DNA from 2 places in the Paenibacillus vortex V453 genome. Region 2 is predicted to be linked to the other one. Evidence: predicted binding sites of a transcription regulator. Region 2 holds the regulator's gene; the other holds the start of a gene.
What was found. Region 2 encodes LexA, which represses DNA repair genes until DNA is damaged. Its sites were predicted from a motif close to CGAACATATGTTCG; they were not measured.
Positions count from the first base shown of each region.

Region 1: the regulator LexA is predicted to act here: its motif matches at 3,453-3,466, upstream of PVOR_RS25645 (SPL family radical SAM protein).

Region 1 covers NZ_ADHJ01000049.1:16,551-23,966, reverse strand. The annotation lists gene PVOR_RS25660 (M23 family metallopeptidase) at 1-512, opposite strand, end outside; gene cls (cardiolipin synthase) at 787-2,217, shown strand; gene PVOR_RS25650 (YitT family protein) at 2,385-3,302, shown strand; gene PVOR_RS25645 (SPL family radical SAM protein) at 3,525-4,613, shown strand; gene ligD (non-homologous end-joining DNA ligase) at 4,596-5,513, opposite strand; gene PVOR_RS25635 (ATP-dependent DNA ligase) at 5,519-6,424, opposite strand; gene ku (non-homologous end joining protein Ku) at 6,430-7,359, opposite strand.
Region 2 covers NZ_ADHJ01000020.1:225,330-232,745, reverse strand. The annotation lists gene PVOR_RS12955 (cupin domain-containing protein) at 1-513, shown strand, start outside; gene PVOR_RS12950 (FixH family protein) at 614-1,018, opposite strand; gene PVOR_RS12945 (HAD family hydrolase) at 1,288-2,079, opposite strand; gene PVOR_RS12940 (hypothetical protein) at 2,122-2,646, opposite strand; gene PVOR_RS12935 (DUF896 domain-containing protein) at 2,807-3,013, opposite strand; gene PVOR_RS12930 (LysM peptidoglycan-binding domain-containing protein) at 3,213-3,584, opposite strand; gene lexA (transcriptional repressor LexA) at 3,759-4,385, shown strand; gene PVOR_RS12920 (hypothetical protein) at 4,459-5,277, opposite strand; gene PVOR_RS12915 (RNA polymerase sigma factor) at 5,270-5,809, opposite strand; gene PVOR_RS12910 (hypothetical protein) at 5,948-6,364, opposite strand; gene glnA (type I glutamate--ammonia ligase) at 6,511-7,416, opposite strand, start outside.

The DNA.
Region 1 (7,416 bases), on a different contig from region 2:
AATTGCTGAATTTCCACAAAATCATCTTGGGTCTCTTGGGCGAGGCTCAGCATTTCATTCTCATGAACGGCAATGAATTCCCCGCCGACATGTTGGTCGTTATCATCCGGAATGGAGGAGGTCTGTCCGGACAAGCTGCCGTGCTTCTGAATGAACTGCTGAAGTTCCTGTTCCAGCTGCTGCACGCGTTCCATCTGGACCTTCGTTTGCTCTGCTTCGCCCGATAGCTGAATGATGGCTTTATTGAGGCGTTCGATGGCTTCATCCTTGTCTGTGACCGTTACTTCCATCTTGATGGCTTCCAGGCTTTTCAGGGTTAACTGCTTCTCCAGCCCCATGATCGTTTGGGCTGATTGGATCTGCAAGGAAACAATCAATCCGGCGATTGACAAAATAGCGGCCGCAGGCACCGCTATCATCAGAGGTCTGGACAGCTGGATCTGTCTGACTGAATGCTGGGCATCCCGAAGCACCAGCAGGGTTAAGCGTTGTTTACGGTGTGCGGTTTTCATGGCATCTCCCTTCCCTACATAATGAATGGATCTTAATGGCTATCCGCTAGACTTGGCCAGCCCCTTATCTAGTATGTATTCTATTCTTTCGAAAACTATGTCAAAAATGATGAGATAAGAGAACTTATTCACTATGGTGCCAGATTGGGTAATTGAATAAATACATAAGGAATTGGTCAATGATGTAGTGTAGTTATTTTGCAGGTCTCGCATTCCAGTGCATTGTCATTTCTATTCAATAACCACTATTATTCATCGTGAGGAGGCTGCCGATATGGTGTGGCTTCTGCTTGCACTAATCACCTTTATTTTGCAGATGGCCGCGGTGCTGCTGCTTGAGTTCCGAAACCCGTCCAAGGCTGTGGCATGGCTGTTTATTTTATTTTGCCTCCCCTTGATCGGCTTCGTACTCTATTTCTTTGTGGCGCAGGATTATCAGAAGCGGTTGAAGATTCGTAAGCGGGGCTCCAGGCTATTCCAGGAAATCAGAGGGCATCTGTGGGATCGAGCCGCCGTTGTTAAGCGTAAAGAGGATATGAATAATCCCGGATTTCATCACAATGACCGTTTGTTTAATCTGCTCAATCATCTGTCGGAGAGTCCCATCACAGGCTGTAATCAGAGCCGGGTGCTGACGGATGGGGAAGAGACATACGATGCGATGCTGAATGCCATGGAACAGGCCAAGGAACACATTCATGTGGAGTTCTATATCTTTCGCCACGACCGGATCGGTACCCGGTTTCAGGATGTAATGATTCGCAAGGCAAAAGAAGGCGTTAAGGTACGTCTGGTTTGCGACGGATTGGGAAGTTATAAGCTTAAGAGAACGTTCATTCAACGGTTCAAAGAATCGGGGGTGGAGTTCTATTTCTTTCTGCCTGCCATGGTTTCGATGTTCAGCCGCAGAATCAATTACCGGAATCACCGCAAAATCGTTGTTGTGGATGGAACGGTCGGGTTTCTTGGCGGGATCAACGTCGGGGATGACTATCTGGGCGAGTACCCGAAAATGGGTTTTTGGCGGGATACGCATCTGGAGGTCAAAGGGGACGCGGTCTATTTTCTGCAAAATGTATTTCTGCACGATTGGAAGCTTGCCTCCGGCGAGCGCATTTCTGATTTTGGCCTGTATCCGGAGCATGAATGCACCGGAAATGAGCAAGTCCAGATCCTGAGCAGTGGACCGGATATGAACTGGAATGCCATCCAGGAGATGTGTTTTGGGGCGATTTCTGTAGCCAAAGAACGGATATGGATCACAACCCCGTATTTCATTCCAGATGAGGGGATATATGAAGCGCTGAAGACGGCTGCGGTGAGCGGCGTTGATGTACGGATCATTATTCCGGATCGTGCCGATTCCCGTCTGGTCAAGATGGCAAGCTTGTCTTACGTGGAAGAGCTGCTGGCAGCGGGAGTTACCTTCTATGAGTATGAAAAAGGCTTTATTCATGCCAAGGTATTGATCGTAGACGAGCTTCTGGGCTCGGTAGGTACGGCAAATATGGATATGCGGAGTTTCTTCTGTAATTTTGAGCTGACTGCCGTGCTGTTTGATCAGCAGCCCATAGAGCGCTTGGTATCGGACTTCAGGGAGGACCTGAGACAGAGCCGCCCTATTGATGCGGAGGCATTTCGGCAGCGGGGAAGATGGCAGAAAGCAGCGGAAATATTATGCCGCATGCTGTCGCCACTTCTATAACTGTAATATATTACATCGAATGTCATATTTAATAGAAAGCAAGTAAAAAGGAGGAAGAACTTTGAAATTTGGATGTCCAGCTTTTATTTATATGATAGAATATTTATATAAGTTCCACTTATAAATATATATTAACTTAGTTTCCATAAGTTGAACGGGGGAGATTTATGTCAAGTGATGTGAAGATTCTTGCACAAGTGAAAGCGGAGCAGCAGAAGCCGGAGAATCCCAAAGCAGGCTCAGCAACTTTGAAGATTCTCCGCCGTCTGGTGTTCTTAACTTTCGGTGCGGTATTGATGGCAATAGGGCTCGAAATATTTCTGGTGCCGAACAAGATTATTGACGGAGGAATTACCGGGGTATCCATTATGGTTTCTCATATCACAGAAATTCCGCTGGGGATATTCTTGACCTTGTTCAACCTTCCGTTTTTGTTTATAGGATATAAACAGATCGGAAAAACGTTCGCTCTATCCACGCTATACGCCGTATTGGTCATGTCCATTGGCACTTATTTCCTTCATCCAGTCGACCCGCTTACGATCGATCCGCTGCTTGCTGCCGTGTTCGGTGGCGTTCTCCTCGGTATTGGGGTTGGCTTAGTTATCCGATCCGGTGGCTCCCTGGATGGAACGGAAATCGTGGCTATCCTGATCAACAAGAAGTCACCGTTCTCTGTCGGTGAAATCGTGATGTTCATCAATGTGTTTATTCTGGGCAGTGCAGGTTTTGTTTTCGGATGGGATCATGCCATGTATTCACTCATTGCTTATTACCTGGCGTTTAAACTGATTGATATTACGATTGAAGGTATTGATCAATCCAAATCGGTTTGGATTATCAGTGACAAGCATAAGGAGATTGGTGATGCATTGACCCAGCGTTTGGGACGCGGCGTTACCTATCTGGATGGAGAGGGTGCTTACTCGGGCGATAGCAAGAAGGTCATTTTTGTTGTCATTACCCGCCTGGAGGAAGCGAAGCTGAAATCCATTGTGGAAGACTGGGACTCCCAAGCCTTTGTTGCCATCGGCAACATCCATGATGTGAAGGGCGGTCGCTTTAAGAAGAAGGCAATCCATTAATATGATACCGATATATAGGTTTCACCCGTGTTGTTTAACAGCGGGTGGAACTTTTTTTATTTAGCGAGTATGAGAATTCAGTTAACGTTTTTTTATTGACGATGTGAACTGGAGTTTTATTTGTAAATCCAGTAAGTTCCACTTATAATAGGAACATATGTTTGTTAAAATTAAGGGTATACCCAACCTTTATCATGGCAGTATCCGAGGGGAGGAAGAGGAATGGCTCATACGCAATACGAACGCATAACCACTAAACAAACATTAAACAGGGTGAAAGAAGAGAGGATGCCCTTCGATTGGTCCATTAATCCGTATCGTGGCTGCGGACATGGGTGCAGTTTTTGTTATGCCCGTGCTTTTCAATCGTTTATCGGCATGGGGGCAGAGGACGAATTCCAGCATCATATCTTTATGAAGGCAAATGCGGCCGAAGCACTGGAGAAGCAGCTATTGAGCGCGGCGAGGAAGTTTGATCATGATATTGAAGCGATGCGCACATCCATTGGACAGGTTACGATCGGTACGGCAACGGACCCGTATCAGCCGATCGAGGGCAAAGAGGGAATCACGCGGGAATGCTTGAAGCTGCTCGCCAAATACCGTATCTCTACCAGCATTACAACGCGCTCTCCACTCGTGCTGAGGGACATGGACATTTTGACCCGGATGGAGAATGTGTCGGTCAACATCAGTTTGAATACGCTGAACGGGGACATCATCCGAAAGCTGGAGCCTGCATCACCGCACCCAGGGGGCAGGCTTGAAGCGATGCGCGCTTTATCGGCAGCCGGCATAACGACAGGACTGTTTGTTGCACCCGTGCTGCCTTTTCTGACGGATGATGAATCAGAGTTGAAGGAGCTTTTGTCCCAGTCGAAGGAGAGGGGCATTTCTTTTGCCATGATCTCATTGCTGAGGCTGTCTCGCGATGTGAAGAAATGGTATATCGAGACGCTTAAACACCAGTTCCCCGATGTGGTTCAGTCTTATCGCGAATTATATAGGCAAGGCGCCTATGCAGAAGAACACTACGTTCATGCTTTTAAGTCGATGGCGGCCCGACTGCTCAGCGAATATGATCTGAGCGGTCAGAGCAAGCGGGAGCCTGCTGCCATCACGGGTGCGAATGGGACGAATTCGGGCTTCTCTCAACCATTCGAAATATCGGACGAAGGGGGTCATAATCTTCATCTGCCACAGCCAGACATGGCTGGATCACCAAAGCCGAAAAAGCTGCCCCAACCGGCTGTGCCAGTTTCCCGGGAGGAACTGATGCCGGATATTGAGCAGCTAGCCTTTCCTTTTTGACGCGTTCTTTCCTTGGGATGTCAGGTGACGGATGACATTTTCGATCGGTTGCGGAGGCAATGCTTGCAGCAGATCCCCCTTTTCTTGCAGACGCTCTACAATGTTCAGCAGGTGGAATTCTGTAGGCGAAACATCCCGATGGACCTCTTCCCAGGTCAGCGGGGTAGAGACGGTCGCAAGCTTGCGCGCCCGAGGTGTATAAGGAGCAGCAAGGGTTCTTCCGCTATAGTGCTGTAGATAATCGAAATAGATTTTATCCCCGCGATTTTTCATAAGCCGCTCGATGGTGAACAGCTTAGGGAATTTCTCCGTCACATATTGGCCTACGAATTGACCGACTGCGCGAAGCTCATCAAAAGTTACGCCTGCCGGAATCGGGACGATGATCTGAACCCCGGTTGCGCCGGAGGTTTTTGGCACAGAGTTCAGCCCCAAGGAGTTCAGCACATTGCCAACGATTGCAGTTGCCTCCATGATCCGGGGTTCCTCTGGCAGGGTCGGATCCAGATCAATCATCCATTCGCAGGGCTGATCGCTGCCTGCCAAATGCAGCGACGGATGAAACTCAAGTGCAGCCAGATTCCCGAGCCAGAGCAGCTCGGGCAATCCATTCAGCAGCACATAATTAATGTTCTCATGCACATAGGTGTGCACAAAAGGAGGCAGCGGCTCCGGCGCATTTTTCTGATAGAACGATTCGCCTTGCACCCCATGCGGGTATCGGATGGTAGTCAGCAGCCTTCCCTGGCAATATCGAAGCAGGAAAGGCGATATCGCTGCGAGTTTTTGCAAATACATGGCCTTGGTAATGCCGACCTCCGGCCACAGCGGTTTGTCCGGATTGGTAATTTGAATCTCCTGACCTTCAATGTTCAAGGTTCCTTTGACGGTACGGGCCATGCTGCTTACACCCCCTCAATCGAGACAAGTTTGGGATGGCGCATCATGCCGTCCTGACTCCACTCGAGAAATGTAACCTGCACCGTCAGCGGCTGACTGAGCCAGGCAAGCTGTTCTTTTTTCAGGTCATTATGGAGTGCGTGCCAAGCGGCCCCAGCCTGGTGGCTTTCCGCATACTGCAGCAGCTTTTTTTTGGTCTGTTCATTAAGCCCGAGGGATGCTCTGCCGATATAGCTGCCCTCGTCATCGGCAATAACCAGGCTGGCTACGCGGCCCTCCCTCATGATGAGTCCAACAGCCGTGGCTTTCATGTTAACGGCAATTTTCTTTTTGTACCAATCCCGATGCTTCTTGCCTTCGCGATATGGAGAGCTGAGGCGCTTCATTACAATGCCTTCCCAGCCTCGTTCCTCGGCCCAATTCCATAAATGCTCGCCCTCAAGAAACAGATCTGCGATCAGAAGACCCGGCGTGGCGGAAACGGCTTCCTTCAGCCGGTGATGGCGTTCAAGATAAGGAAGCTTGCGCAGGTCCTGATCGCCGTCCACCAGAATGTCGAACAAGACATACGTGAACAGAGGAGCGTGCGTGCTGATGGCACGCGATCGCTCCCGCTGGAGAACCTTCTGGAACACGGGTCGACCTAATTCCGGATGAAAGTAGACAACCTCACCATCCAGGAGAAGACGCCGTTCATTCAGCCCGGATAATGCCTGAACGACTTCGGGATACAGGGAGGTTTTATCCAACAGCTTACGGGAGTACAGAGATACGCCGCTAGGGTCTACTCCGGCCAGAATTCGCACGCCGTCCCATTTCAATTGGTATCCCCACTCCTCACCCGTGGTGATCTGTTCCGTCGAGATTGGGGCCATTGGCTCCTTAGGCAGCATATTCTGCAGCTGTCCCATGCCGATCAGGAATCAGAATCGGATTTCTTGGATTTAGTGCTCCGGCGCTTCGGCTTCGGTGCATCCGTATCCGCTTCACCGCCGCTGACCTTGGCGGCAGGCTCCTTGGCCGCGGTTTTCCGGGTGGACTTACGCGGTTTCGGTTTCGTGCCGGGGTCCGTTCCGATCGGCTTCACAGCTTCGATGCTGGCCTGAAGGGCAGCCATCAGATCGACGACATTGGTCTCCTGACGGGCAGGAGCTATCTTGATCTCTTCGCCGGATACTTTGCTGTTGATAAGATCCAGCAGACGCTCTCGATAATCATCGGTATATTTCTCAGGATCGAAGGGAGTCGATAGCTGATCAATCAGCAGTTTGGCCATATCCAGCTCCTTGGAATTGACCTCGGTTTTCTCAGGCAAGTTCGGTACTTGGGATATCGGGCGGATTTCATCGGGATAGAATATGGTCTCAATCGAAAGACATTCGTCCAGCACCCGAATCGCGGCAAGGCTGCTCTTCGAGCGGATGGCGATTTTGGCGATGCCGATCTTGCCAGACTGCTTCATCGCTTCCAGCAGCAGCCGATAGGCATTGGCGCCGGCTTGGTCCGGCGAGAGGTAGTAGGTTTTTTGAAAGTAAATCGGGTCGATTTCGGTCAAATCCACAAAGTCCAGAATGGTAATGTTTTTACTGTTCTGTTCCGCGAGCTGATCCAGCTCCTCTTTTTCAAAGAGCACGAACTTGCCCTTCTCATACTCGTACCCCTTCGTAATCTCCTCCCAGGCCACTTCCTCTTCACATACAGGGCATTTACGAATGTAAGAGAGCGGGCTGCCGCATTCCTTGTGAATGTAACGCATAGAAATATCCTTGTCTTCTGTAGCCGAGAACATCTTGACAGGCACATGCACCAGACCAAAGCTGATAGCGCCCTTCCATACCGTATGCATTCTATGAAACCTCCTATCAAATTCTAATATGTTTGAGTATGACCGTGTAGTAAACGC
Region 2 (7,416 bases):
ACGAACGAACGTATTACCGGGGAAGAAAATGTTCGGGAATTCCTGAATAACCAAGAGGTTGTTTACGAGCACTGGAATATGGAAAAACTCCCGGCAGCGCTTCAAGAAAATTTCAAGCTTAGTGATGACGATAAGAAGCGCATTTTGGACATCTTTGATGTAGAGATTCGCGACCTGGCTGCAAGACGCGGCTACAAAATTTGGGATGTCATCACACTTTCCGAGTCAACGCCCAATATAGAGGACCTGCTGAAGAAATTCGAAGAGGTTCACACGCACTCGGAAGACGAAATCCGTGCGATTGTCGGCGGTAAAGGGATCTTCATTATTAAAGGTTCTGACGATGTAGGATACTTTAATGTTGAGCTTGAGCCCGGCGATGTCATTTCCGTTCCGGAAAACACGCCTCACTTCTTCACATTGATGGAGAACAAACAGATCATCGCAGTTCGTCTCTTCATTGAAGAGAACGGATGGGTAGCTACACCGGTAGCGGATCCCCAGTTCCAATAAAACTGCAATGGTTGATTGAATAGGAAAATAAAATAAGGCAGCGCAACCATCCGATTCACGGATCCTGCGCTGCCTTATTTTATTGTGTTGCATTACTCCATTACTCCGTTACCGTGAGTTCCTTCAACGGCATCGAGTGCTGTCCTCTTGCAGTGACGTGCGAAACGATACGATACGTTCCGACATCGGGGAAGGTTTTTTCCATTTGATATACCCCATCCTGATCGTGCTTAACCGGCACCTTCGCCTGTACGCCTCCACCTTCGAGTGTTACTTCAAATTCCACATCATTCGCATCTTCCACCGGATTGCCTGCTTGTGTCACCTTTGCTTGAATTAATACCTTCTCACCAGCCTGAATGCTCTCCGGCGTCAACGTCAGTTCTACAATGATAGGCTCTGCCATCACATCATCGCTGTATTCCGCTTGGCTGTCACTGCATGCAGCAAGCGCAACAGCCATAAGTACCATCGCTGCAAACAAAGCCACCTTTTTCGTTGTCATGCCTAACACCTCTTTACGATATAATGCTATGTATGGTTCATCCACGTAATGGTCAATGCCAATCTGCGTAAGCTTACTATCCATTATATCGTATTAACCTTTTTTTTCTATCTCATACAGCTTACAATTGTGTGACGTTTATCACAGGCGGTAATCACAACAAACCTCAGGCGACAGGACCAACAAAAAACAGCCCCGGATCGCATAATCTGCTTCAGGACTGTTTCTATGTACGATAACGTATCGATGGATATTAATATACTTGTAATTTACAAATTCCTCAAAATGCCGTGCAGTTCGGATAAATGCTTGATTTCAAACTTCGGCTGTATACCCGGATCATGGGGACGATCGACCCGATTGATCCATACGGTGTGGAGCCCAGCCGCATTGCCGCCCTTAATATCCGTTGTCAGTTTATCCCCGACCATAACAGCTTGATCGGCCTCCACACCTAACAGATCAAGTGCATGCTTGAATATGGAGACATCTGGCTTACCCTTGCCGAAATCGCCGGAAATGATAATATGATCGAAATATGGGACCAGCTCCGGGACGCCATCCAGCTTCTCCTGTTGCAGATCAGGACTTCCGTTCGTAAGAAGCAGTAATTTCACGTTGCCCTGCAATTCCTTCAGAATTTCAAAGGTCTCTTCATATACATAGGGTCTTGTTCGACGTTCTGAAGCAAATCGTTCAGCCAGCTTCTCAGCCAACGACTCATTATCCACACCCACGCGAATAAGTCCCCGGCGCCACGACTCTTTGCGGTAAACGGGTGCAAGTTCCTGAAGTTTCCTGAATTCCGGCTGTGCTCCAGCCGTAAAATTCGCCCACAAGCCTTCAAACGGATTAATTCCGATCATTTTAGTAAAAGCAAACGTATCATACGATTCATATAACGCTCTTGCTTCCTCCCTGACCGCAGACAGCAGTTCAGCTGCATTGACGCCGGTTTCCGCTGCCCCCGCTTGGCTTGTCACTTCGAAAGCCTCTTCCACACTTCGTTCGTCCCACAATAACGTATCATCCAAATCAAATAACACTGCAGCTATCGGCATTTCTCTCCCACTCCCCATATTGACTGTTATCTGCTCTGTCGATTAGTCATGCTCCACTGGAATTTGATGAGTTTTGGCAAACTCCTCCAGCCTCTCGCCCATCGCTTTGGTATCATAAAGATTCATCATGCGTGAGAACACCCAATTGCCCGCTTTCCCTTTGCCCTGGATAACCACGGAACCCGAAGCAATTTTGATTTTCTCGATGTCAGATACAGCCAAACGGCGTTCCCGGTTGAATTTCATCGTGGATACAGAGGCACGCTCTATCTTCAAATAAGGCTTACGCAAGAAAATCATAAGCGCCAATAGAATATACAAACTGACACCCACCCAGTTCAACACATCATTGCTTCCTCCTGTTGCCCCAGACGTTGCAGTGCCCAGAAGGGCGTACAGCCCGGCAAGCGCAACGAGCACTAACGGCAGAACGTATTTACGTCCTTTAAACACATCACTCTTATCGGAGATGGTGGAACCTTGGTACGAGGACAGCCCTTGCTTCTTACGCTGCTTGTTGAGTTGTGACATATTCTTGTTGACTTTTCTTTCCCATGATCGTGACATATGGTTCCCCCTGGACTCAATTTCAATATGATTTAAACCATATAAATTTGGGAAACCGTGTTCAATTCTCTACAAATGAACCGGCATCCCAAATGTTATAATTCTATCCTTCTATCTGCCCATTAATCCTCTGATCAGATCATGAGACAGTTTTCATAGACTACTGCTTTAATCGCGGGCCGCCTTTTTCTTCATTTTCATCTACCCATTCAATCGATTCAAGCTGTTGTCTAAAGTTACTACGAATATTGTTAAGGTATATTTCCCGAAGCTCAGCCCGTTCCTTCTGCTCTTCTTCGGTCAACCCTTCACTCTTCTGTTTTCTTGCTAATACATTAATGCGTTCCACCAAAGTATCAATATCCATGCCTTCTCCTCCAATTCCAATATCATTTATAACTTAAACATGTGAAAAAGAGCTTGTCAAGGAAACCGCACCCTTGCAAACTCTCATTAAGAATAAATATGAATGTATGATCAGTATGAATGGGTTCTCCCCATCATTAACAATAGAGTATTAGTAATTAGAAATACACAATATGCGTTAGAATGGATTTCTCATTACATTACCACACCGGTAATGATAACACCTCTCCTGCCTGTATGTCAGGACCTTTCAAACCGTTCGTTCTTCTAATACTATCAATATATACGCGCGTATCCATATCAGCTGGTTTATGAAGGGAAGCGATACGCCATAAACTATCGCCGGATTGAACAATGACCAACTTCTCACCTGTCGGCTTCTCCATTCCCCCGGCAAAAACGGAATAGGCCCCCGTCCAAAAGGATGCAACAATCAGCAGAATGAATAGAAGTTTAATTAAGGGGATGGAAGTCATTCTGGTTTTTAATTGATAGACCCAAGTCACCGAAGACTTCTCCGTTCGCACAGGAACGTTCTCATAAATACTACGGTATGTACTGTATTTCAACATGGAATCATCATCTCCCAAACAAGTGTTCTCTTATGAATTCATAATAACACGAACATTTGTTTGATACAATACCTAAAAGAACATTTGTTCTATCTTTTTTAGAACTTATGTTTGTACGAACGGAAGTTCTATGTTATAATTTTCCCAAACGTTACTAAATGGGGTTGATACGGCATGTCGAAAATATCCAGCCGCCAGCTGGCGATCTTAGAGTTTATCCGCAACGAAGTTCGTAGCAAGGGTTACCCGCCTTCTGTCCGGGAAATCGGCGAGGCTGTAGGACTAGCTTCCAGTTCAACGGTCCATGGGCATCTAGACCGATTGGAGAAGAAAGGCCTGATCCGCCGTGACCCTACGAAGCCAAGAGCGATCGAACTGCTTGGCCAAGAAGAATCCGATAGCGCTAATCTGTTTACCCACACCATTGCCAGAGTGCCTGTTGTCGGTAAAGTCACTGCAGGCGTACCTATTACCGCCATGGAGAACATCGAGGATTACTTCCCTCTCCCTCAGCATTATGTAGGCGACGATAAGGTATTCATGTTATCTGTTGTTGGTGACAGCATGATTGAAGCTGGCATACATAGCGGTGACTATGTCATTGTTCGCCAGCAGCAAACTGCAGACAATGGGGACATTGTAGTAGCGATGACAGAGGAAGACGAAGCAACCGTAAAGACCTTCTACAAAGAGAAGGACCACGTTCGCTTGCAGCCGGAGAATCCTACTTACGAGCCCCTGCGCCTGAATCATGTAACCATTCTCGGTAAAGTCATCGGTCTCTTTAGGGATGTACACTAACTTCATATATCAATGAACAAGAGGTTACCTTCCTTAGTTGGATGGTAACCTCTTGTGCTACGTTATTTAATCCTTAAGATTTCCGGTCCTTGCGCAAGACCATCACCATGGCATTTTGCCTAAGATCTAATTGATACATTCTCTCAGCCATATTATATTCAGGCGAGCCTTCCCCGCCTGGACCCTCCGTGGACTTCAGAACAAGCTTATTATCTTTCACCGTAGGTGTAGTGCCCGGTCTGTAATAGGACGTGCTGGCTCTAGAAAACTCCTCCTCAAATTGCAGCTGCACCGCCTTACCACTCCCATGCTCCACCGCAAATGCATAGATTTGTATTCCGTGACAGTCCTTATATTGCGGGGCGAGTATGAACACATCCGCTTCCTGAAAAGGCAATCGAATCATCTGAAGAGAAGCGGAAGTTGGTTGTATGAAGGTGAGATCCTCAAGGACAACCACATCCTCCGAAGTCCCCTCTGCCGTGTACTTCACTTTGTAATCCCCTTTAAACGACAGATCCGTTTCGAGTCCGAAACAGCTGGGAGCTCCTAATTCCGTTATCTCTTCCTTATCGACGGCAACTACCTGTAACGTTCCTTCATCCGTTGTACCTTCTGCGCGAATCGTCTCCGTCACAGATGGGGATGGTCCCCCCCCTGCCGTATGCTGTTGTACCGTACGTTCCCCCCAAGGAAACTGAATCAATAGCAGTAGAATGACAAACAATAGCACGCCAGTCATACCAACACGTAAATATGGACGACGCTTTGATCTATGGCTACCTTGGGTCAATGACACCTGTACCTTATTTTTCATCTCGGCGGTAAATGGTTCATTTTGAAAAGGACCTTGTTGCGCTCGCTCGTACCAATCAGGCTTTTCCTCATTCATAACCAGAATTCTCCTTTAACATGTTCTGCACTTTTTTTCTCGCCCGATACAGCCTGGATTTAACCGTACCAGTGGCTACGTTTAGAAGCTCCGCTATCTGAGTGATCGGCATTTCGTAGTAAAGATCTAGAACCAGCACCTCCCTGAACTTTCTTGGCAGACTCATAATCATCCTCCATATCTCATCCGTATACTGACTTTCCATATATTCCGCTTCAGCTGACCGGCTCTGCGCATCCAGACGCGGCTTGTCCTGCAAGGTCACTTTCCGCAAGAAAAAAGCCTGTTTATGCCGGAACGCCGTATGTCTTGTAATCGTAAGCAGCCATGTCTTTAACGCCGACTGCCCACGAAACGTATGTATTCCATAATAGGCCTTAATAAAAACCTCTTGGGCAATGTCATCAGCAAGAGCATGTTGCTTGGTCAAAAAATAGGCGTAATTCCATATATCATTTCCATACTGGTTCATCATTTCATTCAAGGTTTGTGTATCCATCTTCGACATTTGTGTTACGTATTCAAGCTCCAACCGATTCACCTCATCTAATTAGAGTCATTGAAGCGAGTAAAAGTTCCCTAATTTTGATAAATAAAAAAGGCATCTTCCCCCACATGGAGTAGATCCCCTTCATTCCCGGTTAATGTTATCTGGTTTCTAAAGATTATGTTACTCAGTCGTTAAAGGAGCCTGGTCCCAATCCAATTTAAATTCAGAACCAAATCTTCTTACGGATTCTATATCAGCAGTAAGATTAAAATCCTGCTCAGATCCGTAAAAACCCAATTGATAACTTCCTGCCGTATCTGTTTCTTTCCAATCCAATTGATATAAATGTTTTTCAAAAGACATAAATAAACCATTAAGACTAAATGAATTAAGCCTATCAAGAGGAAATTCTGTCGTAACTCTAATATAATTTCGAATCGTCAGGTTGGTCCAACCAAAATTCAAATCATAAATTAAATGATCCGCTTTAAAAAACTTGAAATGGATCTGGCATCCTTCATTCTCACCAGGTATTCGTGATATAAAACGGAATTCAACCCGAGTTCCCTCTTCATGGAGGTCCCTAAGTACGGCCATTTATAATCTCCTCTACGGTTATTCCTTTGATTTCGGGTAATGTTATTGTAATCAAGCGTAGTTGGAATGACAAGTCGGCGCTGCCACACCTACACCGACTTAAACAAAAAAATCCCCACTGCCATATAGCAGCGGGGATTCCTCTATTAATACATCGTAATGTACTGATCGCGTTCCCATTGGTGAACTTGTGTTCTATACATGTCCCATTCGATTTCCTTCAGCTCATAGAAATGCGCCAGCGCATGATCGCCGAGTGCGTCGGAAATAACTTCGCTGCGAATCAATTCGTTGAGCGCTTCCTTCAGGTTTGCCGGCAAGCTTGGGATACCTTCCTCGATGCGCTCTTCTTCCGTCATCACATAGATGTTACGGTCAATTGGAGCCGGGAGGGACAATTCGCGTTTAACGCCATCCAAACCTGCTTTTAGCATTACAGCAAGAGCGAGGTATGGGTTAGCTGCTGGATCCGGGTTACGCACTTCGATACGTGTGCTGAGGCCACGGGATGCAGGAATGCGGATCATCGGGCTGCGGTTGCTTGCAGACCACGCTACGTAGCAGGGTGCTTCGTAACCAGGCACGAGACGCTTGTACGAGTTAACCGTAGGGTTCGTAATCGCAGCAAATGCGCGTGCATGCTTAAGAATACCCGCCATGTAGTTACGAGCGGTTACGCTCAAGCCAAGCTCATCACTCTCATCAACAAACGCGTTCTCGTTGCCTTTGAAGAGCGATTGGTTGCAGTGCATACCAGAGCCGTTCACGCCAAAGAGTGGTTTCGGCATAAAGGTAGCAATCAGACCATGCTGACGAGCAATCGTCTTAACTACCAATTTGAAGGTTTGGATCTGATCGGCTGCTTTGATAGCACTCGCATATTTAAAGTCAATTTCGTGTTGGCCAGGAGCCACCTCATGGTGAGATGCTTCGATCTCAAAACCCATCTCTTCCAGAGTCAACACGATATCGCGGCGGCAATTCTCGCCAAGGTCCGTTGGTGCCAGGTCAAAGTATCCGCCTTGGTCATTGAGCTCCATGGTTGGGTTGCC